One region of the Bacillus swezeyi genome, then DNA from elsewhere that is predicted to be linked to it. Evidence: a T-box and tRNA genes for the amino acid it is inferred to sense, from the RefSeq annotation. Region 1 holds a T-box; the other holds one or more tRNA genes.

Region 1 (14,842 bases):
TTCATGATTTTTTCAACAATCATACTTAGGTCCCCTTTGCTCCCTTAATACATAAAACGATTGTGGAATCGCAGCCTGTCAAACCGCTCGATCGATTCCTGACTGACCTCTTTTCCGATGCGGGCCATTAAACAGTTGGCGGGATGAGAACTGATTTCCGGATCGTCTGTTGCAAACCAGACAAGTCCTCCGGCATTCATCATCTTCTCCATCATCTTTCTGTATTCCCAGACATCTTTGTTTGTCCCCTTTAAGTCCCAATGCCAGTAATATTCGGTCGTAATGATAATGTATTTTTCCATCTGTTTATCCATCATGCTGACCTCTAAAAGCGTCTTTCCGACGGAATGGCCTCTGAACATTGGAATCACCTCGATGGCGCCAAGTTCAATTAAATTTTCCATGTTTCCTTCAGACCACCTTTCAAGCGTGTCTGGATAAACATAGGTGACATATCCTACAATGGTATGATGGAAACGAGCGATGATAATCCGTCCTTCGGGAAGCCCTGCGATTTCGATTAATGCTTCGTGCTGTTTTTGAGATGGGCGAAAGGCTGTAAGCTCGGCATGAAACTCAAAGTCTGCAAGCTTTTCAGCGCTGATAGGGCCTTCTATCAGCAAGGCGCCTTTCTCGGTGTGCAATTCCTTGGCATGATAAGTTTTGTGATGCTCCACGTATCCACCGCCTTACATCTTAGTTGAAGTCTTTTATACATAACATACCAAAATATTAAGCGTTTTCAAAGAAAAGAATACTATTTTTTAAAAATTGAGAAAATAAAAAATCTATACTATAATATATTTTGATGACCGAACAAAGGGGGATGGGCATGGAATTGAAAGCGTTGCCAGCCGAAAAGGGAAACTACAATTTAAAAGACTATGATGAAGCATACCGTACATTTGACTGGAAAGATGCCGAAAAAAATTTTACATGGCACAAAACGGGGAAAATGAATGCCGCTTATGAAGCTATCGACCGCCACGCTGAATCAAATTTGAAAAATAAAGTGGCATTTTACTACAAAGATCCGGTCCGCGAAGAAAAGTACACCTTCCGAGAAATGAAAAATGAAACAAATAAAGCTGGGAATGTGTTAAAGCAGCATGCCAATGTCAAAAAGGGAGACCGTGTGTTTGTCTTTATGCCGAGATCACCCGAGCTTTATTTTATTATTCTCGGCGCTGTCAAATTGGGAGCGATCGTCGGACCTTTATTTGAAGCGTTTATGGAAGGGGCTGTCAAAGACAGGCTTTTAAACAGCGGGGCAAAGGTGATTGTCACGACGCCCGAACTGCTGGAGCGGGTGCCTGCTGATGAGCTGCCGGATCTTGAATCGATCGTGGTCGTCGGAGAAGGGGTAAAGGAAGAAGGGCCTGTTATCGATTACTTTTCAAAAGCAGGGGAAACAGACACCAATCTTGAGATTGCATGGATGGATCAGGAAGACGGGATGCTGCTTCACTATACATCAGGCTCTACCGGCGCGCCAAAAGGGGTTCTCCACGTCCATAGAGCGATGATTCAGCAATACCAGACCGCCAAATGGGTTCTTGATCTGCGGGAGGATGACATCTATTGGTGTACAGCGGATCCCGGCTGGGTAACCGGAACCATTTACGGCATTTTCGGACCGTGGCTGAATGGAGCAACCAATGTCGTGGTGGGCGGCAGGTTCAGCCCTGAATCATGGTATGAGACGATTGAACAGCTTGAAGTGACTGTATGGTACAGTGCGCCGACGGCTTTCCGAATGCTGATGGGAGCCGGAGACGAACTCGCGAACAAATACAACCTGAGTTCTTTAAGACACGTCTTAAGCGTTGGCGAGCCTTTAAACCCCGAAGTGATCAGATGGGGGCATAAAGTCTTTCACAATCGGATTCATGATACATGGTGGATGACGGAAACAGGGGCACAGCTGATTTGCAACTATCCTTGCATAGAGATTAAGCCTGGTTCGATGGGCAAGCCGTTTCCTGGAACCGAGGCTGCGATTGTTGACAACCAGGGAAATGAGCTCCCGCCATACAGAATGGGCAATCTCGCCATTAAAAAAGGCTGGCCGTCGATGATGCACGCCATCTGGAACAATCCTGAAAAATACAGCTCCTATTTTATGCCGGGTGATTGGTATGTGTCCGGAGATTCCGCCTATATGGATGAAGACGGATACTTTTGGTTTCAGGGACGAATTGATGATGTCATTATGACATCAGGCGAACGCGTCGGTCCGTTTGAAGTGGAAAGCAAGCTTCTCGAACATCAAGCTGTCGCTGAAGCAGGCGTCATTGGCAAACCGGATCCCGTCCGGGGAGAAATCATAAAAGCATTCATCGCTCTTAGAGAAGGATATGAGCCGTCAGATTCATTAAAAGAGGAAATTAGGCAGTTCGTGAAGAAAGGCTTGGCCGCACATGCCGCGCCAAGGGAAATCGAATTTAAAGATAAGCTGCCGAAAACGAGAAGCGGAAAGATTATGAGGCGCGTCCTGAAAGCGTGGGAGCTGAACCTTCCGGCCGGCGATCTTTCAACGATGGAGGACTGACCTTCATTGACAAAGCAAAAATATTATGTTAAAAAAGATTTAGTCAAATAATAAAAGGTGAAGACTGAGACCAGTAGAACGATCCCTCCCTGTCTTAGAGAGCTGATGGCCGGTGAAAATCAGCACATATGGATGGTTTGAATTACACTCACGAACCGCTTTTGCGAAAAAGCCTCCCGCTTTGTAGCAAAAGAACGGAAGTTTTCCGTTATCAACAAGAGTGAAAAGAGCGCGGTCTCGTGTTCTTTTAAGCAGGGTGGTACCGCGATTTGATCGTCCCTTCGTTTATTCGAAGGGGCGTTTTTATTTTTTAAAAAGGAGCTAATGATAATGACACACTTACTTGATGATTTATCCTTTCGGGGGCTGATTCAGCAGCAGACGGATGAAGAAGGGCTGAGAGAGCTGCTGGCTAATGACAAAATCAGCTTATACTCCGGATTTGACCCGACGGCCGACAGCCTCCATATCGGACATTTACTGCCGATCTTAATGCTTCGCCGCTTTCAGCTGGCCGGACATCACCCGATTGCACTCGTAGGCGGAGCGACGGGTCTGATCGGCGATCCGAGCGGAAAGAAAGCAGAGCGCACATTGAACAATGAAGAGATTGTCCGCGAATGGTCGCAGAAAATCAAAAATCAGCTATCCCGTTTCCTTGATTTTAAAGCTGATGAGAATCCGGCGGTCATGGCGAATAACTTCGACTGGATCGGCCAAATGAGTGTCATTGATTTCTTGCGTGATGTCGGCAAAAACTTCGGCATCAACTACATGCTTGCCAAGGATACGGTAAGCTCCAGAATCGAATCGGGCATATCGTACACTGAATTCAGCTATATGATCCTTCAGTCGCTCGATTTCTTAAATCTGTACAGAAATAGCGGATGCAAGCTGCAGATCGGCGGCAGCGACCAGTGGGGCAATATCACTTCAGGTCTTGAGCTGATTCGCAAATCGGAAGAGAACGCAAAAGCGTTCGGTTTGACGATCCCGCTCGTCACAAAAGCGGATGGAACGAAATTCGGAAAAACAGAAGGCGGAGCGATCTGGCTCGATAAAGAGAAGACCTCGGCGTATGAATTTTACCAATTCTGGATCAATACAGATGACAGGGATGTTGTCAAATACCTAAAATACTTCACCTTTTTGTCAAAAGAAGAAATTGAAGATCTGGCTGCAAAAACGGAGGCTGCACCTGAAAAACGCGAGGCGCAAAAACGCCTTGCTGAAGAAGTGACGGTTCTCGTCCATGGCCGTGAAGCGTTTGACCAGGCTGTTAATATTTCCAGAGCGCTGTTCAGCGGCGATATCAAACAGCTGACAGCCGAGGAAGTGAAGGTCGGCTTTAAAGGGGTTCCTTCTTTAGAACTCGAGCAAACGGATGAGCTGCCTCTCGTCGATGTACTTGTCCAATCAAAGCTGTCGCCTTCGAAACGCCAGGCCCGTGAAGACATCACAAACGGAGCCGTATACATTAACGGTGAGCGCCGGACTGATGTAAGCGGCGTTCTCAGCAGCGAGGACCGCATCGAAGGACAGTTTACCGTCATTCGCCGCGGCAAAAAGAAATACTTCTTGCTGACTTACAAGTAATGAAAAAAAACTCTTGCCAAACGGCAAGGGTTTTTTGTGTCAAAACGTTTCATGTATGTTCATTCAGGAAATGTCAAAAATATAGATGTAGAAGGTAAAGCGTTTCCATTCTCTAATCGGGAGGAATTCAGAATGAACTTGTTCATTGCGGCAAAAGAAAAATTTATGGAAGATTATCAAAAGCAGCTTGAGACAGAACGAAATGAACATGCTGAACATCAAGCGTCCGGCCTTAATCAAGTGAATCAGACGGAAGATACAGCAAAGCGGTTAAAATCATGAGGGTCCCGCGACCCTCTTTTTCATTGAATGCTTGCCCCGTATTTCCCATTCATCTACGATTTATTAATAACAATCGCTAATTTGTAGTTTGCATGCTTGTTTAAGTCTATTAAAAATTGATCTAACAGTTCATGAGACGGGAACTTGCATTCAAGAAGATAACAACCATCCCCGCTGATTTTATAGTTATTGATGATGTAGTTCTCCTCTGTTTTTAAAAATGAAAGGTAAGGTTCGTGATAAGTACTTTTTGTATAGATATTGATAAAAGCATGTATAAAACACCCGAGTTTCACTTGATTCACTTTGATTGTATAACCTTCAATCACTCCTTGATCCTCTAATTTAGCAACCCTGGTTGCGGCTGCCTGTCCTGTCAAATGAACTTTTTCCCCTAATTCCTTCATCGTAGTACGGCTATTATTGGATAATTCTTCTAAGATTCGCTTGTCTGTATGATCCAGCATTCGATCAAATCCTTTCAAAAGGTTTGTGTGGAATGACAAAGTAAAATACATTTTTTCAAAAATCAAGTCAAACGGAAAAAAGACTTGATTTTATCTATGTAAATGTTAAACGGTCATAGTATAAACTGATTGTAATTCAAAGAAAAGGAGCCATGAACATGAATATTCAACAAATTCGAAATGCGACATTAATTGTCAAATATGCAGACAAAACATTTTTAATAGATCCAATGCTGGCTGAGAAAGGCACTTATCCCCCGTTTCCAAATTCGGCAAGACAAGATCAAAATAATCCTTTAGTCAGCCTGCCGGCATCAATTGACGACATCATCAAGAATCTGGATGCTGTCATTGTCACTCATCTGCATTTAGACCACTTTGATGATGCTGCCAAAGAAATGTTGCCTAAAGATATCAAACTGTTTGTCCAAAATACAGCGGATGCTGAAGAAGTGAGAAATGCCGGTTTTCAAGATGTAGAAGTTTTAACGGAAGATACAGTTTTTGAAAATATTCAATTAATCAAAACAAGAGGCGAGCATGGAAGAGGAGAAATATTAAAGCTTGCCGGTGAAGTGTGCGGCGTTGTTTTCAAGCACTCAAATGAGAAAGCGTTGTATGTAGCTGGAGATACAGTATGGTATGAAGGTGTCCAAGAAGAGATCGATACACATCAGCCGGATATCATTGTCGTCAATGGCGGAGATAATCAATTCTTAGAAGGCGGTTCTCTCGTAATGGGGAAAGAGGACATTTATGAAGTGTATAAAGCAGCCCCTAACGCAACAATCATTTCCAGCCATATGGAAGCTGTCAATCATTGGACATTATCAAGAGAAGAGTTAAAAACATTCATTCAAGAAAAAGGAATCTCCTCTCATGTTTTAGTGCCGGATGACGGTGAATCATACACATTTTAATCTATAGGAGAAGGAAGATCATCATGACAGTTGAAGCCAATAAAGAATGAGTCAGACGTTTTTATGAAGCGAATGAAGCACTGGGATTTTTTCCATAAAGACTTTGTATTCTATCCGCAGGTTGATACACCTATGCCTGGGGGAAAGGCCTATAGCTCAAAAAAGAAAAACTTCGTTGCTTTTCCGGACTTCAAAATGCCGATCCAAGCAGCCGTTTACTTTGTCTTTGAAGGTTCCGCTGGACAGTGTTCCTGCAACGGGAAAAACCGTTAAATTATCGTTTTGCGAATAGCCAACGGTAAGATGATTGAGAAAAGGGTTCATGTTGATAAGCATGACGATCTCCGGCAGCTTGGTGTGAACATCTGACTTTTCCTGAGCTGATCAAAAGGTGTTTTGCGGAAGGCCTGTCTGCGGATGATATTATCGAAAAAGGGTTACCTATCGAAAGAGCCCTTCTCTCCGAGAGGGGCTTATATTCAATAACATTCTCAAGCTTTATTAAAATCCTTGAAGAGTGTAAAAGAAATAAATAAACAACACAATCATTGTTATGACAATGATTACTTCTTTGGTGTAATGTTTCTCATCCTCTTTAGCTTGCTTCTGTTTTTGAATCTCGTCTCTATACTTTTTTTGAATCTCCCTCTTCTTAAGATCCATTTTTGATTTGCCCCTTTGGTTTATATTCAACACGCACTCTCATCCTGTTTCAATTTTTTAGGAAGAGGAATCTTTGCTCAAAATTCAGGAATTATTAAATTAAGAGCAACAATCAGCACAATAATGGTTACGATAATCATCATTTCGATAGTATACCTTTTGTGATTTTCCTGTTTTTTGAGCTCCTCCCTATACTTTTTTTGAATCTTGTCATCCATTTTCATCATGAATCTCCCATCTGACAATATTCCAGTCGATCAAATCTCTTTCATGATTATTTCGAACATCATAACGCTAACTCCTTTTTTATAAAAAATGATTTTATTGTTGTTTTTTCTGTTTTTCACTAAGCTCTATCTCAGTAGTAGAAGCTGAACAAAAACAACACCATGATACAAAAGTTCCTCAACAACCGTTTTATGTTTTTGATAAAGAAATTTTAGATAACATTAGGGAATGTTACAAAGATGATTTCATCTCCGGTCCCATTCAGGATCGTGCTGAGTTATCGGAAGACAGGAAAGGAGGGGACAAACAAAATTTTTATCTGATATCGATTATCTTAAGTATTAACTCATTATAATCCAGCAAAAAAACCTTCATATTGAGAGGGGTTTTGTTTTTGAGGTTAAGGTAAATGATATGGGGGAGAATACGATATACTAAAAAGCAGAGTAAACAAAAACCCCAGAATCGTTGGGATACCAACGTTTCTAGGGTTTTTATCAATACTCTTCAATTAACGAGAGTAGAACTCAACGATCAATGCTTCGTTAATCTCAGGAGCAAGTTCAGAGCGCTCTGGAAGACGAGTGAACGTACCCTCAAGCTTTTCAGCATCAAATGTCAGGTATTCAGGAATGAAGCTGTTCACTTCAACCGCTTCTTTGATGACAGAAAGGTTTTGAGATTTTTCGCGAAGAGCAATCGCTTGACCAGGTTTTACTTGGTAAGACGGGATGTCAACGCGGCTTCCGTCAACAAGAATATGACCGTGGTTTACCAATTGGCGTGCTTGGCGGCGAGTGCGCGCTAAGCCAAGACGGTATACGATGTTGTCAAGACGAGATTCAAGAAGAATCATGAAGTTTTCACCGTGTTTACCGACCATTTTCGCAGCTCTGTCAAAAAGATTGCGGAACTGGCGCTCGTTCACACCATACATATGGCGAAGCTTTTGCTTTTCTTGCAATTGCAAACCATATTCTGATAGTTTTTTACGCTGTCCCGGACCGTGCGGACCTGGCGCGTAAGGACGTTTTTCTAATTCTTTACCCGTACCGCTTAAGGAGATTCCTAAACGGCGGGATATTTTCCAACTTGGACCTGTATAGCGAGCCATAATGTGACTCCTCCTTTGGTTTTATTTTTGTGAAAATAAAACCCATCTGTTCAATTCAGCCATGTCCATTTTGTTTTCATGTATCCTCGCTCCAGCAGCAAAGAGTTACACGATACACCTTATTCACATAAGGAACAAAATGAAACAAAGAAGCAGAACAAAAAGGCTGCAATATTTCACACAAAGACGATTATATAACGTCCCTGGGGCAAAGTCAACCATTCATCGGCAGTCCCGAAAAGATTTAAAACGCTTATCGGGATATAGTCCTTCTTTTATGATATAATTAGGAAAATTAAATTAGACTATAATGGATTTTTTTAGGTGATAATAATGAATAGACAAACCGAAGACCTATATCTCTCTTTTCATCAGGAACTGCTCCAATTTTTATTCAAAAAGCCGGCTGTTTCATACAATGACTCTGTCGTCTGGCTGAAATCGGCAGCCGAGTCATTTTTTTCGTTTATATCCTTAACATTGCATGCTTCTTCTTCTGAGCCGGCAATGCTGAAAGGCAAAAGCGGTTCAATCAATTACATCAATGATTATTATACCATTATAACAATAAAAGAAAACAACAAATATATTGAACTTTTATGTCGAAAGAATCATAAAATACCGAAAGATCTGGCTGAATCGATTCGTATGTGTTTGACATACTGTGCTGATCTTGAAAGGTCTCATGATGACAAACTTCGCAAAACCGAGATTTATAAACAGACAGAACTGCTCCATGAGCTGATGGATAAGGAAAAAGTCCTAAAAACAATGCTTGAAATCTTAAGGGATGTATTCCCTCATTTAACATATTGTCTCTTTTTATCTTATGATCAGGATCAGTATATCCATCTGCCTGCAAAAGAAATAGACGTTCAAAATGAATCGACCGATTCTTTTGCCTTGGAGGTTTATTTATCAGGCCAGATGAAGCAGAAGGACGAGTCTGCCGTATACATCCCGATTAAAGGCAGGCAGGGGACATATGGCGTTTTAAAAGCTTCAGGCCCGAACGCTGCCGATATGGCTCAGGATATATGCATCATTTCGAATGCGGCAGGAAAAGCCTTTGAAAATTCCCGGCTTTATGAGCAAGCCAAAAATATGATTTCGAATCTGGAGCTGATCAATGAAACCTCCCATCAGCTGAACCGGACGAAACGGCTTCCGGACATGATGAAGAATTTGTCCGAAAGGCTGATCGGCTCATTCGGCGCTGAAGAAGTCGGTTTCTTTTATAACAATCACTTTGAAGAACAAAATCTGCTGCCGGGGAGCACCGGCTTCTTTCAAACGGATGCAGCCGCTCCTTATATCAGCTACGTTAAAGAGAAGGTTTCTGAAGAGAATGGCGTTTTTGTCGGGAATGGTTCTTCTCTGTTCGGAGATGAAGGATATGCTTCATTAATGGGTGTTCCGATGCTTGAAAATAATGAGAGCAAGGGGTTTGTCATCGTTTTGAAAAAAAACGCCTGCTCCTTTACGTTTGAAATGTTTAAGCTGTTTCAGACGCTCATCAGGCATTCCACACTTGCCGTTTCCAATTCGATGCTTCGCGACCGCCTGAAGTATCTCGTGCAGACAGACCGTTTGACAGAGCTTTATTCCAGGAGCTATCTTGATGAAAAAATTCAACGCAGCATGAAGGATGATCAAAGAGGGGTATTTGTGTTATTCGACATTGATAATTTTAAACGGATTAATGATACCTATGGACACCAGACCGGTGATGAAATTCTTATTCAAGTTTCCCGGGCGATTCAGCAAAATATCCGCCAACAGGATGTCGGGGCAAGATGGGGAGGGGAAGAGCTGGCGGTGTACCTTCCGAAAGCCGACTTGCATGCAGGTGAAATACTGGCTGAACGGCTGATTGCGCTTGTCAGGGAATGTACAAATCCCAAAGTTACGATTTCCTGCGGGATTTCCCATTGGTCGGAGGACCATCCGAAATCTTTGACTTCTCTTGTAAAGCAGGCGGATGTCGCCCTGTACGCCGCCAAGCGAAACGGAAAAAACAGACTGATGATTCAAAAGCCATTTTCATGACACGAAAAAGAGCCGGGATTACCGGCTCTTTTTGCTTAAGCGCTCTTCAAGTTTTTCGGTGAATTTCTTGAGGTAATACTCATCTTTTTCATCAAATCGGTTTTTAATCGGGCTGTCTATATCAAGGACGCCGACCGCTTCTCCGTCGATTTTAAGGGGAAGCACGATTTCCGATTGGGAAGCCGCATCACATGCAATATGTCCAGGGAATGCATTGACATCCTCAACGCGTTCGACCCGCGCGTTTGCATAAGCGGTGCCGCAGACGCCTTTTCCTAACGGAATCCGTACGCAGGCGGGAAGCCCTTGGAAAGGACCGAGCACAAGCTCTCCGTCTTTGGCAAAATAAAAGCCCGCCCAGTTGACGTCTTCCAGTGAGTGGTACAAGAGAGCAGAGGCGTTGGCTAGATTGGCAATCATATCAGGCTCGTCTTCTGTCAGCGCATCTATTTGTTTGAGGAGAAGCTCATATTTTTTTTCTTTGCTGCCTTCAGTTTTTTCGACATGAAACATTGTATTTCCCTCGCTTTTTCTTTGAAATGGCAAAATTGCACTTGGTGTGCTGCTATTTGTCGAGCACTTTTTACAGGAACAAATCCGCTTGAAGTGGAATTGTTTTAAGTAAGAAGGGGTGGTGAATCAAGATGGGATCAAACTCTCTTTTAACCACAAAGGACAGGATTATCGAATCTGCCATCGAGCTGTTCAATCAAAAAGGATTTACAGGAACTTCAGTTCGTGAAATTGCTGGAGCAGCGAATGTCAATGTGGCCCACATCTCCTATTATTTTAATGGAAAAGGCGGTTTAATGGAGCATTTGGTATCCCGTTTTTATGAAGGCTATTTAAGAATCCTTGAAAACGGACATGAGCGCCTTCAGGACCTCAGTGCAAAGGACTGCCTTCTTCAATTGGTTTTTGATATTCTATCGTATCAGCATGAACACCGTCAATTAACTCGATTTGTCTATCGCGAAGTGACGATTGATTCGACGCTGATTCGCGAAGTGATGTCGACATATTTAACAAAAGAAAAATACATTCTTCACTTGATCATTGAAAAAGGAAAAGCGGACAGGGAATTTTCCCGTTTCCCGCTTTCTCATTTTATGATCCAGCTGAAGTCCCTTTTGATGATGCCTTATTTGCAGCCGCAGTATATTTCGGAAGTGCTTTATCTGCAGCCGCACGAACCATACTTTTATAAGGCGTACTATAAAGAAGTCAAAACTTGGATCATCAGCCTGCTGTACAGAGAGCGTGAACATATTGCCGTTATTTAGCACAGCGGCGTTCAAAACATTCGTAACCAAACCCGGCATCCTTTGCTTGGTGGGCATCAGACCCAAAAACAAGCGGGATGTTTTTTTGCTGGGCTTCTTCCATCATCCAGTCTTCCAAATAGACTTCCCCTGCCTGAGGCTTGCGAAGACCTGATGTATTAAAATCGAGTTCAAGCCCGCGCTTTCCGGCTTCGGCTATACAGGAAGACACCAATTCCCGGACAGGAGCAGACATCGTATAAGGAAAAATCTTAACAAATTTTTTGACAAGCGTGATATGGCCGATTCGTTTTGGCTTAAAAGGACCGAGCGATGATACAATAGAAGAAAAGATTTCCTGATAATAGGCAAGATACACCTGCTCGATACTTCCGCAGCATCGGATCAGATTTTGAAATGCATCTTCATCATAGTCAAGGCAGATGTGTGAAGATCCCGCCGGCAAAAAATGAACGGACAGGATGCTGTCATCAAGGAATGTGCCATATGTATCGAGAAATGTTTTGATTTCAGCTTCATACGCGCGGATATAATCGACTTCAAGGCCGATTAAAACGTCAATTTGTCCTTTATACTCTTCTTTCAAGTGCTGCAGACTTTCAAAATAGCGCTCCAGGGCGGACATCGGCATGGCGCTGTCCTTCTGCGGGGTCGGATCGCTGAAAGAAGGCGGAAGCGGGGCATGCTCTGTGAAGGTTACGGATTGAAAGCTTTTTTTGCATAATTCTTCTATATAATGTCTGAACTCATCTTTTGATCCGTGCGGACAAAAAGGAGAATGAACATGACCGTCTCGTTTCAGCATGATGTCACCCCGTAAAAAAATAGTCAGATGTTGTCACTTTGATGTAAAAAAATTAAAAATTCTGCTCAAAAAATGTTGGTTACATGGTATCATAAGAACAATGAAAACGATAGCTAAACTTTGTTTTACATAACGGTTTCAAATATCATACCCTGACAGAACAAGTTAAACAGCAAGGGGGCTCATTATGGAGTTTGTCATAGGCTTATTGGCGGTATTTTTAATCTTATTTTCCGCCGGCTACTTATTCAGGAGAAATATATATAAAGAAATTGACCGTTTAGAAGCTTGGAAAATTGAAATTTTGAACCGGTCGATTGTGGAAGAAATGTCAAAAATCAAGCATTTGAAAATGACGGGGCAGACTGAAGAATTTTTTGAGAGATGGCGCAAAGAATGGGATGAAATCGTGACTTCACACATGCCCAAAGTGGAAGAGCTCCTGTTTGAGGCGGAGGACTGCGCCGATAAATACCGTTTTCAAAAATCAAAGCAGGTGCTAGCTCATATCGAAAACCTTTTATCAGCGGCCGAATCCAATATTGAAGACATTTTAAAGGAGATTGCCGATCTCGTTTCAAGCGAAGAGCAAAACCGCAAAGAAATTGAAGAAATTAAAGAACAGTATACAAAAATACGCAAAAATCTTTTGGCTTACAGTCACCTGTACGGCGATCTTTACCCGAAAATAGAAGCCGATCTTGATACGGTGTGGGAAGGAATCAAACAATTCGAAGCTGAAACTGAAGGCGGAAACTACATAGAAGCAAGAAAGGTGCTGCTCGCCCAGGACCGCTTGCTTGAAGAGCTTCAATCACACATAGACGACGTGCCGAAGCTGCTCGCCGGCTGCAAGCAGACGGTGCCGAACGAGCTGGCAAAGCTGAAGGCGGGCCATCAGGAAATGATCGAAAAAGGCTATAAGCTGGATCATATTCAAATTGAAAAGGAATTGGAAAACCTCTTCAAAGAATTAAAGCGCGCAGAAGATGCGCTCTTGACCGAGATTAATTTGGAAGAAGCCGCGGCGACCATGCAGATGATCGAGGAAACGATCCAGACGCTGTATTCTCAGCTTGAAGATGAGGTCGAAGCCGGCCAGCTGATCTTAGGCAAAGTCCCTGAGCTGGCCGCCGCACTGGAAAAGCTTGAAACCCATAAACAAGATACAAAGGCAGAAACAGACCTTGTAAAGGAAAGCTACAGACTGACAAACGATGAACTTGAGAAGCAGCAGTCATATGAAAAGCGTCTTGAAATGGTTGAAAAGCAATTTGTGCAGGTGAAGGAGAGGCTTGACCAGAAGCATGTCGCCTATTCGCTCTTAAGAGAAGAGCTTTCAGACATTGAAAAGCAATTGGAAGCGGCTCAAAAAGAGCATGATGAATACAGGGACATGCTGCAAATGCTGAGAAAGGAAGAACTTCAGGCGAGAGAGCTTCTTCAGCAATTGAAGCAGACGATTACAAATACGGCGAGGCGTCTGGAGAAAAGCAATGTTCCCGGCATTCCGGCGTCCGTAACAGAAAAGATTCAGCAGTCGCGCTCGGCCGTTCAGAAAGTGAATGAACAGTTTCAAACGCTGCCGCTCAACATGGATGTGGTCAACGAGCGTTTAGAAGAAGCCGAGAAGCTTGTCACAGAAGTGAAAGAACAGACAGACGAGCTTGTCGAAAAAGTGTTGATGATCGAACGCATCATTCAGTACGGCAACCGCTTCAGAAGCCAGAACCATATGCTTTCCGAGCAGCTGAAAGAAGCGGAAAACCGCTTTTATTCGTATGAATATGATGAAGCTTACGACATTGCCGCAAGAGCGGTGGAAAAAGCGTCTCCTGGATCAGTAGAACGGCTGGGTGCGCAGACGCAGCAGCCTGAATAAACGAAAACCGGCCACAGCGCCGGTTTTTTTTGACCCCGTAAAAAAACCCCTCCGTTTCAGCACGAAGGGGTTTTTGCCGGTGTTAGCTTACTTTCTTTAAACGGTCATTCTGGGAAGGAATAAAAAAGGTCGTGATATATCCGATAACTGCACCGATAACTGCCGGAATGACCCAGCCGATTCCGACGCTGTACAGCGGAATCGTATCTCCTAAGACTTGATTGAGCGTTCCCAGCGGAATATTGGCCGCATTCAAACCGTCAATAATGCTTAAGATGCCCGTTGGGATAAGGGCGCCGATATACACTTCACGCCGTTCATTAAACAGCTTGTCAATAAATGAAAACAGCACAACGACGATAGCCAGCGGATAAATCGCCGAAAGGATCGGCACTGAAAACGAGATGATTTCTGTCAGACCGAAATTGGCGATCGCAAGACTAAAAAGGCTGACGATGATCACGACGGTTTTGTAAGAAAGCTTTGGAATCAGCTTTGAAAAGTATTCTCCGCAAGAAGAAACAAGTCCGACGCTCGTGGTCAGGCAGGCGAACAAAATGGCGATACCAAGCACGGCATTACCGAGTGAACCAAATAGATACGCTGAAGCTTTTGATAATATTTCTCCGCCGTTATCAAGGGAACCGACTGTTTCAACGCTTGTCGCTCCTAAATAAGCAAGCGAAACATATACCAATCCAAGGCCGACAGCAGCCACAATGCCTGCTTTGATACAAGAAGCAGCAATTGATTTAGGATTTGTAACGCCGCGTTCTTTAATCGCACTAATCACGACGATCCCAAAAACGATCGATGCAATGGCATCCATTGTTTTATAGCCTTCTAAAAATCCGACGAACAGCGGAGTGGATTGATATGTTTTAGTAACAGACCCGATGCTGCCCATTGGTGTTATAAACGCTTTAATGACTAATACGGCAATGACAGTCAATAATATCGGTGTTAAGATTTTGCCGATCCGGTCAACAAGCTTGCTTGGAT
Region 2 (14,842 bases), 1.4 Mb from region 1:
GTCTTGAAGGCCTTTCATCGTCTTAATGCCGAGCTTGCCGGCCAACTCCGGCTTGGAGCTGTACGAGCGAACGCCAATTACCGGGTTATCGGGATTGTTGTTCACATCAAGTACAGGGCTGAAATTAACGTTAATGCCTAGCGCTGCTAATTCCTTTCCAATGATTTTTCCGGAACGGTAAGCATTTTTACTGCTTTTTGAAGCGCCGATTGCCATATTGCCGGGCAGGTTTGTACCTGATTCCAGCCTGGTGACAATTCCGCCTTCCTGGTCAATCGTAATGAAGAGCGGAGTATCCGGACTGGCTTTTTGGAGGCCGTCAGTTAAGCGAACCGTTTGTTCCGTGCCTGTGACATTCTCAGCAAAAAGAATCACGCCGCCAAGGTGGTATCTTTGTATGATTCCGGCTACTTCGTCATTCATTTCCGTTAGCCCTTTGGCGCTCGAATCGCCTTCTTTCTTCCAATTTCTAAAATCAGGCATCAGCATTTGCCCGATTTTCTCCTCAAGCGTCATATCGCTGACCATTTGTTTGACACTCTGTTCTGAATGCTGTCCTGCATCAGCTTCTGAGGTGCCGGGCTGCAATGCGAGGGCTGACAGCAATACAGCGATCAGCGTGCATTGAAAAAATCTTTTCATATGGAGAATCGCCTCCTATTTATTATTCAGCGCTTCATAGACAGCAGTGATCACACTTCCGTACTTTCCTGTTGAATATAAATCACCTTCGAACTGATTCGGATTTTTTGAAGGATCGATCACCGGTGAGTGTTTTTTGTTGGTCAATAAGACAATACCCAATTGATATGCCGGATCGATGATGGTGACGGTTCCTGTCCAGCCGGTATGTCCATATGCCTTGCTGCTCGCATGCTTTCCGAACATCCACTCCATATCGGTATTGCCGTTGAGGCGCCATCCTAGTCCATATGTGGCATTTGTTTTTGACGGTTTTGTAAATTCGCAAATGACCGTGTTGTTGAATAACTGCCGATCGCCATAGCCGCCTCCGTTCAGCATGACCTGCAGAAGTACTGCCATGTCATCCACTGTTGAAAACAGGCCTGCATGCCCTGAAATGCCGCCCATCGAATAAAATGCTTTTTCGTCATGAACTTCTCCTTGCAGCGTATATGTTCTGATATTAGGAAACCACAGAGTGCCGTCCCTTGTATTGCCCATTAGCTCGGTAGCGGCGAAATGAGAAGGTTTAAAGCCCTTTTGCAGCGGCTTAAACATGGTGTGACGCAAGCCGAGAGGCCGGTAAAACTGTTTTTCAACATATTGGTCCAAGCGCTGGCCTGTGATTTTCTCGATGATCACCCCGAGCAGCATATAATCGATATCGCTGTATAGCTGCTTTGTGCCTGGTTCGTATGCCAAGGGGGTCTTTGAAAGAAATGCCAACGTTTTTTTCCTTGTCTGAGAGTACAGCTTTCCGGCCGTTTGCGGATCGTAATAGTTCCAGCTTGCCGGAAACCCCGCCGTATGATGAAGCAAATCAATCACACGAAGGCGGTCTTTTCCTTTGATGATGTCTTCTGGAAGGTCTTTAAAGCCGGGAATATAGTGTGAGATTTTTGCATTCAGATCAATCGTTCCCCGGCTCGCCAAATGCTGCAGCGCATAGTTGACGGCATACATTTTTGTGTTGGAGGCGAGATCGAACATCGTACTTGGTTTCATCTTTTTCTGATGCTTGAGCGGCGTGAGTCCGCTGTATTTCTGTTTGTAGCCGTAGGCTTCTTTTTTCACAATTTTTCCGTCTTTGACTACGATCAGGGATGCGCCGGGAAATCCTTTGTTCACATCCTGTTCAATCAGGCGGTCAACTTGTTTTAGTTTTTCTGAAGAAAAACCGGCTTCTTCAGGATTTTTTGCCTTCTTTAAAACCTGATATGTCTGATGCTGCCTGTCTTTTGCAATCACTGTCTGGGCAAGTGATGGAGAAGGTAAAATGAATGCAAGTGATAAAAGGGCGGTGATGGTTCCGGCGATGATTTTTTTCATGCTGTCGCTCCTTTCCTGTTAAAACCATATGGTGGAAATGTTAAACAAACGTTTAATCAAATTCAACTGCCATATCATCGTTGAAGCCAAATGCATACGTAAAGAAAAATCCGGCAGCATATGAAATCAATAGACCAATCACGTACAAAAGGATTTGATGTGTATGAACAAGGAATGAAAGAGGGAGTCCTGAGACGCCGAGCGAAACGGTTGCGATTTTGAAATAGGCCTGGAAAGCTCCGCCGACGCCTGCTCCAAGGCAAGCGGTCAAAAACGGCCGGCCGAGAGGAAGGGTCACACCGAAAATGAGCGGTTCACCGATGCCGAGCATGCCTGACGGGAGTCCGCCTGCAATCGCTCTTTTCAGCCTGGCTTTTTTCGTTTTAAAGTAGATGGCAAAAGCAGCTCCTACCTGTCCGGCGCCTCCCATTGCCAAAATCGGCAGCAGAGGATCATCGCCGATCGAGTTGATTAATTCCATATGAACGGGTGTAAGCCCCTGATGCAGTCCGGTAACAACGAGCGGAAGAAAGGTGGCGCCCAATATGAATCCGGCGAAAATGCCGCCGATATTTAGTATGGCTAAAAGTCCTGAGGTAATGGCGTCAGAAATAAAGCCGCCGACCGGCATGAAGATGACGTATGTGACGATTCCGGTGAGCAGAAGGGAGACAGTAGGTGTCACAATGATATCGAGTGAATGAGGAATGTATCGTCTGACTCGTTTTTCGATAAAAGCGATAAAAGCAGCTGCGAATAAAACGCCGATCAAACCGCCCCTGCCCGGAAGCAGGGCTTCGCCGAACAGCTTGATGTCGCCCACGGCCGGATTCAGGATCAGAATACCCGCCAATCCGCCAAGCGCCGGGGAACCGCCGAATTCCTTCGCCGTATTGACTCCGACAAGGATGCCTAAATAAGCAAATAAACCGGAGCCGATCACCGTTAAGATAATGGCGGTTTGTGACGTTTCTGAGAGCCAGCCGGCTTGGACAATGGCTTTTGTGATGCCCGTAATTAAGCCGGAAGCAACGAGTGCGGGGATAAGCGGGATAAAAATGCTTGCGATCCGGCGCAGAAACAGCTTAAAGGGTGTTGCGTTTTTCTTTGAGACCGCCGATTTATGCTTGGCTGCGGCTTTTTTTAAATCATCAAGGTCTGATGAAACGAGAAGCTTCCCGAATTCATCTGCTACATGCTGAACAACGCCTGTGCCGAGAATGATTTGTAGCGTTTCTCCTTCGACGACGCCGATGACGCCCTCCAACGCTTTAATGGATTTGATGTTTGCCTTTTGACTGCTGACAGGCGTGATCCGCAGCCGGGTCATGCAATGGGTGTAGTCTGCGACGTTTTCCGCGCCGCCGATCTGTTCCAAAATATGCCTAGCCAAGATCGCGTATTTTTTTTCATCGGTCATCTATATTTCCCCCTTACAATCCATTTGTTCCCATCAAGCTGATGGCCGCTTTTGTTTGATCTATATATCGAATGACTTCTTCATATTTCTCCGCGGCCATTCCTAAAAACAAAATGTCAATCATATACAGCTGTGTTAAACGAGAGGAGGTTGCAGCACTTCGAAACGGTGCTTCATTAGAACATGACGTATACAGCGCGATATCGCTTAAAGATGAAACGGCAGACTGTGAAAAGCGGGTCAATCCAATGGCCGTGACGCCGTATTTTTTAGCAAGTTTTAGTACATTGGCGATTTCCCGGGTTTCTCCAGAATGTGAGATGGCAAATACGATGTCATGTTCATCTGCATTGGCGATTAATGTTGCGACAAGATGCATGTCTGTAAATGCCGTCGCCTTTTTTTTGATCCTTAAAAATTTTTGCTGGGCGTCCTGTGCGACGATGCCTGAGGCGCCGATTCCGCAAAAGTGAATCGTCCCTGCATCGATGAGCAGCTGAATCGCTCTTTGAAGCTGCTCATGGTCAATGTTGTCAAATGTATCGCGAATCGCCTGAATCGAATTGCTTGTTGTTTTTTGAACGATTGAATAAAGCGGCTCCTGCGGTTCAATATCCCGGTACCCTTGATCAGAAGGTTTCATCAGATCGCCGGCGACGCGCATTTTTAAGTCATTGAATCCTTTTAAACCAAGTGATTTACAGAGACGGATCGCCGCTGCGCCGCTTGTTTTTGCGGAAGAGCTGATTTCGTGAATCGTGCTGTTTACGATGTGATGTGGGTTTTCTAAAATGTATTCAGCAAGTTTCCGTTCAGACTGAGGGAGTTTGTGAAGCATGCTTTGAATAATTTCCAATCCTCCTGTAGCCATTGTTTCTTCCTTTCCTTTAGGAGCTTTCTTCATGAATCGTTAATGCTTTTGCAATATTGCCTTCTGATTGCTTCAGCAGATGTTGTGCTGTGTCTGCATCCGTTTTTGTTTTCAACATAATGATTGCGATTTTGACTTGATTGCCGGCCTTATCCAGTGCTGCTTCGGCCGTTTTCTTATCGGCGCCGGTGACGGTTTCGATGATTCGAATCGCCCGCTCTTTCAGTTTGTCGTTGCTGACATGAACATCTACCATCAAGTTTTCGTAGACTTTGCCCATTCGGATCATGGCTGTTGTCGAGATCATGTTCAAGATCATTTTATGAGCGGTTGCAGCCTTCATTCGCGTCGATCCCGCAACGACTTCAGGTCCTACGACCGCTTCAATGCTGTGGTCGGCTGCTTTGCTGATCGCCGAATCTTTGTTGCAGGTCAAGGAGATTGTCTTGGCGCCGGTCTGTCTGGCATACTTCAGCCCGCCGTGTACGTAGGGGGTCCGGCCGCTGGCGGCAATTCCGATAACCGTATCGTTTTTTGAAAGTTGAATCGATTGCAGATCGCGCATTCCAAAATCTTCATGATCTTCGGCACCTTCGACAGCTTCGAACAAAGCTTTTTCTCCGCCGGCGATCATTCCTCTGACTGTATCTGGAGAAATGCTGAACGTCGGCGGGCATTCCGCTGCGTCGAGTACGCCGAGCCTTCCGCTTGTTCCGGCGCCAATGTAAATGATCCGCCCTCCTTTCTTTAACGACTCGACAGCAAAATCAACGGCAGTTTTTACATCGGGTAAAACGGCTTCTACTGCTTCAGCCACTGTTTTGTCCTCTTCATTGATGATTGTGAGAATATCGATTGTTTCCGCTTGGTGAATACGCTTTGACTTTTCATTGCGAAGCTCGGTCGTTAAGGAGCTTAGGCTGCTGTTTTCCATTAACAAATCCTCCTGACACGGAATAGCATATATTTCTTAATTTTCAGTATATTCACTCTGGAATTTTATTTCAACAAGAAAAGAAAAATAATGAAATTTTGTTTTAAAACGGTTCTAATGAAGACGGCGGAAGAATAAAATAAAGCGCAGTCTTGACTGCGCTTTCGCCTGCGTGTTTTTACAGCTCATCTATTTGATGTTCGGAAACTACGCGAAAGCCTTCTCGTTTGAGAAGGGCTGCTGTGATTCCGTTTCCGGCTATTTTTTGGCTTGAAAAACTGCCATCGTAAATGCGGCTGCTTCCGCAGGATGGGCTGTTTTCTTTTAAAACAACGGTATCAGCCTGAATTTGCCTGGCGAGTTCAAGTGTTTTGTAAGCACCCTTTAAATAAAGATCTGTTACATTTTCTCCTGATGTCGTCATGATGACCGCATCACCGTTTAAAACATCTTCACCCGTTCCGCCTGAAATTTCGGCAGGTTCCCGCGGGGTTTGAAAACCGCCGAGCAATTCAGGACAAACGATCATCGCTTTATTGTCTTCAACGAGCCTATTTATTTTTTCGACATAGCTGTGCGTCCCGTTATAGCGGCATTCAACACCTGCTAAACACGAGCTGACCAATATCATATTCGTCTTCCCCTCTCCTGTATTCAGATACTCATATTTTAAACCATTTCTAAAAAGATTCACGCAAGAAGTTTGAAAATAAAAATTTTTAATTTCCCCTTTACAAATGGGGAGGAACCTGTATATAATAACTTTTGTCAGCTTTACGAGAGCTGTTTGAAAACAAGGTTTTGGCCCGTTGGTCAAGCGGTTAAGACACCGCCCTTTCACGGCGGTAACACGGGTTCGAATCCCGTACGGGTCACCATTTTTTAGGACAGCATGTTAAAAAGCGTAAGGTGCATACCGGGGCTTTTTAATGGAAGGCATGCTAAAGGCCCAACGTCCTGTTGCAATGCATGCACTTGTACGTCCTGTACTGCGGAGGATTAGCTCAGCTGGGAGAGCATCTGCCTTACAAGCAGAGGGTCGGCGGTTCGATCCCGTCATCCTCCACCATTTTTGCGGAGCGGTTATTCACAACCGCAAGTGTGAAAGCATAAGATATATTGATATGCCGGTCTAGCTCAATTGGTAGAGCACGATCGAATGTGCTTCGGAGCTTGGCTTCAGCGTACCGAAGGAGAGGCTTCTGTGATTGAGCCTGCTGAGTTCGGGACGACGATTTAAACTATTTCTTATATAATGTTTATTCTTTATCATGCCGGTCTAGCTCAATTGGTAGAGCAACTGACTTGTAATCAGTAGGTTGGGGGTTCAAGTCCTCTGGCCGGCACTGTTTTTTTCGGAGGGGTAGCGAAGTGGCTAAACGCGGCGGACTGTAAATCCGCTCCCTCAGGGTTCGGCGGTTCGAATCCGTCCCCCTCCACCATTTTTGGGCTATAGCCAAGCGGTAAGGCAACGGACTTTGACTCCGTCATGCGCTGGTTCGAATCCAGCTAGCCCAGTTTTTGGACATCCTGTGCGGATGTCCTTTTTATTTTGCCTTTTTGTATAACTATTCAAAAAAATGTCTTGTTGAGTCAATTTTGTGTTGAACGGTACAATGAAGGTCTGGAAGGGGGATATCACATGTTAAAACAACAGATTTCAATGATCGGTGTGCCGATGGATCTCGGACAGCTGAGACGAGGAGTAGATATGGGGCCGAGTGCGATTCGCTGTGCCGGAGTTAATGAACGGCTGGAAGGCCTTTGCGGAGGGATTGAAGATTTGGGGGATCTGACAATCGGCCAGAGAGAGGATGAGAAGGAAGGCGAAGAAACAGCATCCGAAGAATTACGCAATTTGAAAGCGATTACAAATGCGAGTTTGAAGCTGGCAGCAGCCGTTGACAAAATTGTAGCATCAGGTTCATTTCCTCTCGTTCTTGGCGGAGACCACAGCATTGCGATTGGTACGCTTGCCGGGCTTGCGAAACACTATCAAAACTTGGGCGTCATTTGGTATGATGCGCATTCTGACTTAAATACAAAGGAAACATCTCCTTCAGGCAATATTCACGGTATGCCGCTGGCTATCAGTCTTGGGATCGGCCATGAAGGGTTAACCGGCCTGTACGGAAAAGATGCCAAAATTAAACCGGAAAACATTGTCATCATCGGAGCAAGATCTCTTGATGATGGGGAGAAGAAGCTGATCCGTGAAAAAGGAATCAAAGTATACACAATGCATGAAATCGACCGTCTCGGCATGACGAGGGTGATGGAGGAAACGATTGACTATTTGCGGGAGCGGACGGACGGTGTTCATTTGTCGCTTGATTTAGACGCTCTTGACCCAAATGATGCGCCGGGTGTCGGAACCCCTGTGGCGGGTGGAATCAGCTATCGGGAAAGCCATTTGGCGATGGAAATGCTTGAAGAATACAATTTCATTACATCGGCTGAGTTTGTTGAAGTGAATCCGATATTGGATGAGAGAAACAAAACGGCTGAAACGGCTGTTGCTTTAATGGGTTCATTGTTTGGCGAAAAATTATTATAAGAAGTTCGATATCGGCGGCTCCGGAGGCCGCTGTTATTTTTGGAGGAAAGTCTCAATTTCAAACCATTTATCATGTTTAATATTTTTAAGCTAATATTAAGGGCTCGATCTTATTGAAACCATCTACACCCTCCCAAAAATTTGATAAACTATTTTTATGAATTTCATGAAACCTTTTAAAAAATCTATTCGTATACATAAAGACCGGTGAAGGCAGAGGTTAGATAAATATGGAAACAATGATAAAAAAAAGAATTAAACAGGTGAAAAAAGGCGACCGTAACGCATTTGCAGACATCGTGGATATTTACAAAGACAAAATTTATCAGCTTTGCTACCGTATGCTCGGGAATGCGCATGAGGCGGAAGATATTGCACAGGAAGCATTTATCAGAGCATACGTGAATATCGACAGTTTTGATATAAACCGGAAATTTTCCACATGGCTTTATCGAATCGCAACGAATTTAACCATCGATCGTATCCGTAAAAAAAAGCCGGACTATTACTTGGATGCAGAGGTGGCAGGGACAGAAGGACTAACGATGTATTCCCAGGTTGCGGCGGATGCTGCGCTTCCGGAGGACGAAGTGATTTCTTTGGAGCTGCACAGCACCATTCAGGAAAAAATCTTAAGGCTTCCCGATAAATACAGGACGGTCATCGTATTGAAGTACATTGATGAGCTCTCACTCATTGAGATCAGTGAAATCTTGAATATTCCCGTAGGTACTGTGAAAACGAGAATACACAGGGGCAGAGAGGCTCTCAGAAAACAATTAAGGGATCTTTAAGTGGGGTGATGAAATGAGCTGTCCGGAGCACATTGTTCAGCTTATGCATAAATATCTTGATGGAGACATTCTTCCGGAAGATGAAACGCGATTAAAAGAGCATCTCCAATCATGTGAAGGATGTAAAAAACGCCTTCATGAAATGGAAAAATCCATCGCTCTTGTGCAAAGCACGTCGCATCTTACAGCTCCGGCAAACTTTACGGCCAATGTGCTGGCGAATCTACCGAAGGAAAAACGGACGGTTTCCATTAACAGATGGCTGAAAGCCCATCCGTTTATTGTGGCGGCAGCTTTATTTATGATTTTGATGGGCGGCAGCTTTTTTTCAAGCTGGAAAAATGATCATGATTTCAGTGTATCCAACCAGCCTAATCTCGTTGTGAAAAACAATACGGTTATCGTGCCTGAAGGCGAGGTTGTCAAAGGCGATGTAACCGTGAAAAACGGCAAGCTTATTATAAAAGGCAAAATTGAAGGTGACGTCACCATTGTAAACGGAGAAAAATATACGGCTTCAGCCGGACAAGTCACCGGTCAGATTCACGAAATCAACGCGGTGTTTGACTGGGTCTGGTACAAGATCAAATCGACCGGAAAAACGGTTTTCGGCGCGGATGATTCAAAAGATCAAGAGCAAAGCGGACATTAAGAGCTTTGCTCTTTTTTTATAAAGGGCGGTCATTTCACTTGGGAATTCAAATTGTGCTATAATAGCCTCTGTATATATAATGATATATCACACCATTTTAAAACATATTCACTTGACTAATGACTGAATTCTTGGAGGACGAGGAAATGGCTTTTGAGGATATCCCTTTCTTGCAGTACCTCGGCGATGCCGTTGATATTCTCCTTGTTTGGTACGTAATATATAAATTAATGATGGTCATCCGCGGAACGAAGGCGGTTCAGCTTTTAAAGGGAATCGTAGTCATTGTTCTCGTCCGGCTGGCCAGTCAGTATCTAGGTTTGAGTACACTGCAATGGCTGGTTGACCAGGCGATAACGTGGGGGTTTTTGGCGATTATCATCATATTCCAGCCTGAATTAAGGAGAGCGCTGGAACAGCTCGGACGAGGACGCTTTTTTTCCCGGAGCGGAACCCCTGAAGAAGAGCAGCAGCAGAAAACGATTGATGCGATTACAAAAGCGATTAAATATATGGCAAAACGGCGCATCGGTGCGCTGTTAACGATTGAGCGGGAAACTGGCATGGGCGATTACATAGAAACAGGGATTCCTTTGAATGCAAAGGTCAGCTCTGAACTATTGATCAATATCTTTATTCCGAATACACCGCTTCATGACGGCGCCGTGATTATGAAAAATGACGAAGTCGCCGCAGCCGCCTGTTATCTCCCGCTGTCCGAAAGCCCTTTTATTTCTAAAGAGCTCGGCACAAGGCATAGAGCAGCGGTAGGGATCAGTGAAGTAACCGACAGCCTGACGATCATCGTCTCCGAAGAAACCGGCGGAATCAGTGTCGCCAAAAACGGAGACCTTCACCGTGATTTATCGGAAGAAGCTTTGAAAAATATGCTTGAGGCGGAATTCAAAAAAAATACGCGGGAAGCTTCCTCAAATCGCTGGTATTGGAGGGGGAAGAAGAATGGATAAGTTCTTAAACAATCCTTGGGCTGTCAAAGTAGTCGCGCTGTTGTTCGCGTTTCTGCTTTACTTTGCGGTCCACAGTGCACAAGCGCCGACCCCGAAGAAACCAGGTGAATCGTTTTTCCCTACAGCGACGACAGATGAAGCGACACTGACCGATATACCGGTGAAGTCGTATTATGATGATGAAAACTACGTCGTAACTGGCGTACCGCAAACCGTGAATGTCACGATCAAAGGACCGACAGGAACTGTAAAGAAAGTAAGACAGGTTAAGGATTTTGAAATTTATGCAGACATGGAAAACCTGAAGACCGGCAGACACAAAGTAGAGTTAAAAGCCAGAAATGTTGCCGACGGACTCAGCATTTCCATCAACCCATCGGTAACAACGGTGACGATCGAAGAAAAAACGACGAAGGAATTTCCGGTTGAAGTCGACTTTTACAATAAAAACAAGATGAAAGACGGCTACACGCCGGAACAGCCGATTGTCAATCCGAAAAATGTCAGTGTCACAGGCTCAAAAGCCGTGATCGACAGAATCGAAAACATTAAGGCGACGATTAATTTGGAAGGCGTAGACCAGTCGGTTGAAAAGGAAGCGAAGCTTACGGTCTATGACCGGGACGGCAATGTTCTTCCGGTTGAAGTTGATCCTTCTGTCGTCAAAATCACCGTTCCGGTCACAAGCCCCAGCAAAAAAGTTCCGATTAAGCTGGATCGGAAAGGGAGCCTTCCGGACGGCATCAGCATATCAAGCTTGGATACAAGCCCGGGCGAAGTGACCGTCTACGGACCGCAAAATGTTCTTGATTCGTTAGAATTTGTCGACGGCCCCGAGATTGATTTAAGTAAAATGAAAGATGACACTGAATTGGAAGCTGATATTCCAGTGCCTGACGGGGCTAAAAAAGTGTCGCCTGAAAAAGTGAAAATTAAGGTGAAAGTTGACAAGGAAGAAGAAAAGAAACTAAAAGACGTTTCAATTAAAACCGTGGGAATGAATGACAGCCGGAATCTCGAGTTTCTAGATCCGAAAACAGGCAAACTCGATCTCACGGCCAAGGGGTCAGCAGCCTCGATTGAAAATCTTCAGCCGTCAGACATAGAGCTCTATGTCAATGTGGCGGATCTGAGTGACGGCGAACACGATGTCAAACTTGAAGTCAACGGACCGCAAAATGTAGCATGGTCGCTGCCGCAAAAAAGCGTTAAAGTCAGAATTTCTTCAAAAACATCTCAAAATGAAAATGACAAAGGTCAGGATGAAGAGCAGGATCATAATGAAACAGATTCACAACCTTCATGAATCAAAAAGGAGCGATATTAATGGGCAAGTATTTTGGAACAGACGGTGTGAGAGGTGTGGCGAACAGTGAACTTACACCCGAGCTGGCCTTTAAAGTCGGACGTTTTGGCGGTTATGTCCTTACAAAAGATAAAGAACGTCCCAAGGTGCTGATCGGCCGTGACACACGTATTTCCGGACATATGCTGGAAGGGGCCCTTGTCGCCGGTCTCCTCTCGATAGGAGCGGAGGTCATGCGTCTTGGCGTCATTTCTACGCCTGGTGTTGCATACTTGACGAAAGCAATGGATGCGGAAGCAGGGGTGATGATCTCAGCTTCCCACAATCCTGTCCAAGACAACGGAATCAAGTTTTTCGGCGGCGACGGCTTCAAGCTGTCCGATGAACAGGAACTTGAAATCGAGCGTCTCATGGATCAGCCGGAAGACAATCTGCCAAGGCCAGTCGGCGCTGACCTTGGAATGGTGAACGACTATTTTGAGGGCGGACAGAAATATTTGCAGTTTCTCAAGCAGTCGGCTGACGAGGATTTCACGGGCATTCATATCGCACTGGATTGTGCACATGGGGCGACATCTTCACTGGCGACCCACTTATTTGCCGATCTTGACGCAGATGTTTCCACGATGGGAACGTCTCCGAACGGATTAAACATCAATGACGGTGTTGGATCGACTCATCCTGAAGCTTTGGCCGCGTTTGTGAAGGAAAAGGGTGCGGACGTCGGCATGGCGTTTGACGGCGATGGCGACCGCCTGATTGCTGTAGATGAAAAAGGAAACATTGTTGACGGCGATCAAATCATGTACATATGTGCGAAGTATTTGAAGAGTGAAGGCCGTCTTGCAGATAATACCGTCGTCTCCACGGTGATGAGCAACCTCGGCTTTTACAAAGCGCTTGAAGCGGAAGGCATCAAAAGTGTTCAGACGGCAGTCGGCGACCGCTATGTAGTGGAAGCCATGAAAAAAGACGGCTATACGCTAGGCGGCGAACAGTCGGGCCATCTGATTTTCCTTGACTACAATACAACAGGCGACGGTCTGCTTTCAGCAATCATGCTGATGAACACGATCAAACTGACAGGCAAGCCGTTATCAGAGCTTGCAGCGGAAATGCAGAAGTTTCCGCAGCTCTTGATCAATGTCAAAGTAACGGATAAGTATAAAGTGACAGATAACGAAAAAGTGAAGGCAGTCATCGAACAAGTGGAGAAGGAAATGAACGGCGACGGCCGCATCCTTGTGCGCCCTTCAGGCACGGAACCGCTAGTCCGCGTGATGGCTGAAGCCAGAACGAAGGAGCTTTGCGAGGAATATGTAAGCCGCATTGTTGATGTCGTGAAGGCGGAAATGGGAGCGGAGTAATCTTCCGCAAAAGACTAATGAACAGGACATGCTGATTCGGCATATGATAAAGGGAACCGGTTCAATCTTGAAAAAAATGTGAACCATTTTAAAAATGGTTTGACGGTTCCTTTCTGCTTATAGTAAAATCAGCTTGTCTTGTTTTATTCAAAAGGAAAGGCAGGGTAGAAAGATTATTTTATAGTTATAGCGCCCGGACTAAGCGTACGGATAAAGGCTTAGTTGACGAGGATGGAGGTTATCGAAATGTTCGGCGGATGCCTCCCGGCTGACCTATTAAGATCACAGCCGCAAGGATTTCCTCAAACCAAAGAGGCGACTCTTTGAACAAAGGGAAATCACATGATCTTCCAACAAAAACATGTAGGAGGGGACGAAGAAATGTCCCCGCCTTAAAGCAGACTTTCTTTGTCTCCTGCCTGCGATTCAGGAGGAAGAAAATTATGTGTGGTATTGTAGGTTATATTGGACAGCTTGATGCAAAGGAAATTTTACTAAAAGGGTTGGAAAAATTGGAGTATCGCGGCTACGATTCAGCAGGAATCGCTGTAGCAAACGAAGATGGCGTGCACGTGTTTAAAGAAAAAGGCCGCATCGCCGATCTTCGCGCAGCCGTTGATGAGAACATAGTCTCCCAGGCGGGAATCGGACACACACGCTGGGCGACTCATGGAGAGCCAAGCCGCTTAAACGCCCACCCGCATCAAAGCGCGTCAGGCCGATTTACTCTTGTTCATAACGGTGTCATTGAAAACTATGTACAGCTGACACGCGAATATTTACAAGATGTAAACTTAAAAAGTGATACGGATACAGAGGTTGTTGTTCAGGTGATCGAACAATTCGTCAATAGAGGACTTGACACAGAAGAAGCGTTCCGCCAAACGCTGATGCTGCTTAAAGGCTCCTATGCGATTGCACTATTCGATCATGAAAACAAAGAAACAATCTATGTCGCAAAAAACAAAAGCCCGCTGCTCGTCGGTCTTGGAGATACATTCAATGTTGTTGCATCTGATGCGATGGCTATGCTTCAAGTGACAAATGAATATGTGGAGCTTATGGATAAAGAAATGGTCATCGTCACAGACAAAAAAGTTGTGATCAAAAACCTTGAAGGTGAAATGATGTCCCGTGCCTCTTATATTGCAGAGCTTGATGCCAGCGATATCGAAAAAGGCACATACCCTCACTACATGTTAAAAGAAATTGATGAACAGCCGCTTGTCATGCGGAAAATCATTCAAACATACCAAGACGAGAACGGAAAGCTTTCCGTACCGGGAGATGTCGCAAATGCTGTCGCTGAAGCTGACCGCGTGTATATCATCGCCTGCGGAACGAGCTACCATGCCGGACTTGTCGGCAAGCAATTCATTGAAACGTGGGCAAAAGTTCCGACTGAAGTCCATGTTGCCAGCGAATTCTCTTACAACATGCCATTGCTTTCTGAGAAGCCGCTGTTTATCTTTATTTCTCAAAGCGGAGAAACGGCTGACAGCCGCGCCGTTCTCGTACAGGTAAAAGAGCTCGGCCACAAAGCGCTGACGATTACGAACGTACCGGGATCAACGCTTTCACGAGAAGCGGACTATACGCTGCTGCTCAATGCCGGTCCTGAAATCGCGGTTGCTTCTACAAAGGCATACACAGCGCAAATTGCCGTTCTGGCCATTTTGGCAGCTGTCACTGCTGACAGCCGCGGTAAAGAACTTGGCTTTGACCTTGTCAAAGAACTCGGCATCATCGGAAACGCGATGGAAGCCCTTTGCGACCAAAAAGATGAAATGGAACAAATCGCACGCGACTACCTGACCGTCACTCGCAATGCCTTCTTCATCGGCCGCGGACTCGACTATTTCGTCTGCCTTGAAGGCTCCCTGAAGCTGAAAGAGATTTCTTACATTCAAGCTGAAGGCTTCGCCGGCGGCGAACTGAAGCACGGCACGATCGCATTGAT

What was found. The T-box of region 1 lies ahead of tyrS (tyrosine--tRNA ligase). A T-box ahead of a tRNA ligase gene usually reads a tRNA of that ligase, here a tRNA-Tyr.
Region 2: it has a tRNA-Tyr gene. The T-box ahead of tyrS (tyrosine--tRNA ligase) is inferred to sense a tRNA for this amino acid. The anticodon was not compared.

What each region holds. Positions count from the first base shown of each region.
Region 1 covers NZ_CP133085.1:3,318,250-3,333,091, reverse strand. The annotation lists gene RBH91_RS16500 (acetoin utilization AcuB family protein) at 1-23, opposite strand, end outside; gene RBH91_RS16495 (GNAT family N-acetyltransferase) at 45-677, opposite strand; gene acsA (acetate--CoA ligase) at 833-2,551, shown strand; T-box leader at 2,603-2,835, shown strand; gene tyrS (tyrosine--tRNA ligase) at 2,882-4,147, shown strand; gene RBH91_RS16480 (hypothetical protein) at 4,280-4,429, shown strand; gene RBH91_RS16475 (Lrp/AsnC family transcriptional regulator) at 4,483-4,896, opposite strand; gene RBH91_RS16470 (MBL fold metallo-hydrolase) at 5,055-5,816, shown strand; gene RBH91_RS16465 (hypothetical protein) at 5,973-6,152, opposite strand; gene RBH91_RS16460 (hypothetical protein) at 6,318-6,479, opposite strand; gene RBH91_RS16455 (hypothetical protein) at 6,557-6,703, opposite strand; gene rpsD (30S ribosomal protein S4) at 7,219-7,821, opposite strand; gene RBH91_RS16445 (sensor domain-containing diguanylate cyclase) at 8,155-9,870, shown strand; gene RBH91_RS16440 (GAF domain-containing protein) at 9,889-10,383, opposite strand; gene refZ (forespore capture DNA-binding protein RefZ) at 10,515-11,153, shown strand; gene hisJ (histidinol-phosphatase HisJ) at 11,146-11,958, opposite strand; gene ezrA (septation ring formation regulator EzrA) at 12,146-13,840, shown strand; gene brnQ (branched-chain amino acid transport system II carrier protein) at 13,923-14,842, opposite strand, start outside.
Region 2 covers NZ_CP133085.1:175,795-190,636, forward strand. The annotation lists gene RBH91_RS01010 (glycoside hydrolase family 3 protein) at 1-642, opposite strand, end outside; gene pbp4b (penicillin binding protein PBP4B) at 658-2,013, opposite strand; gene RBH91_RS01020 (PTS transporter subunit EIIC) at 2,066-3,433, opposite strand; gene RBH91_RS01025 (MurR/RpiR family transcriptional regulator) at 3,447-4,304, opposite strand; gene murQ (N-acetylmuramic acid 6-phosphate etherase) at 4,321-5,238, opposite strand; gene RBH91_RS01035 (2-thiouracil desulfurase family protein) at 5,417-5,869, opposite strand; tRNA gene RBH91_RS01040 (tRNA-Glu) at 6,042-6,116, shown strand; tRNA gene RBH91_RS01045 (tRNA-Val) at 6,232-6,307, shown strand; tRNA gene RBH91_RS01050 (tRNA-Thr) at 6,512-6,584, shown strand; tRNA gene RBH91_RS01055 (tRNA-Tyr) at 6,596-6,680, shown strand; tRNA gene RBH91_RS01060 (tRNA-Gln) at 6,685-6,756, shown strand; gene rocF (arginase) at 6,881-7,795, shown strand; gene sigW (RNA polymerase sigma factor SigW) at 8,026-8,589, shown strand; gene rsiW (anti-sigma-W factor RsiW) at 8,603-9,241, shown strand; gene cdaA (diadenylate cyclase CdaA) at 9,388-10,209, shown strand; gene RBH91_RS01085 (CdaR family protein) at 10,202-11,515, shown strand; gene glmM (phosphoglucosamine mutase) at 11,536-12,882, shown strand; gene glmS (glutamine--fructose-6-phosphate transaminase (isomerizing)) at 13,326-14,842, shown strand, end outside.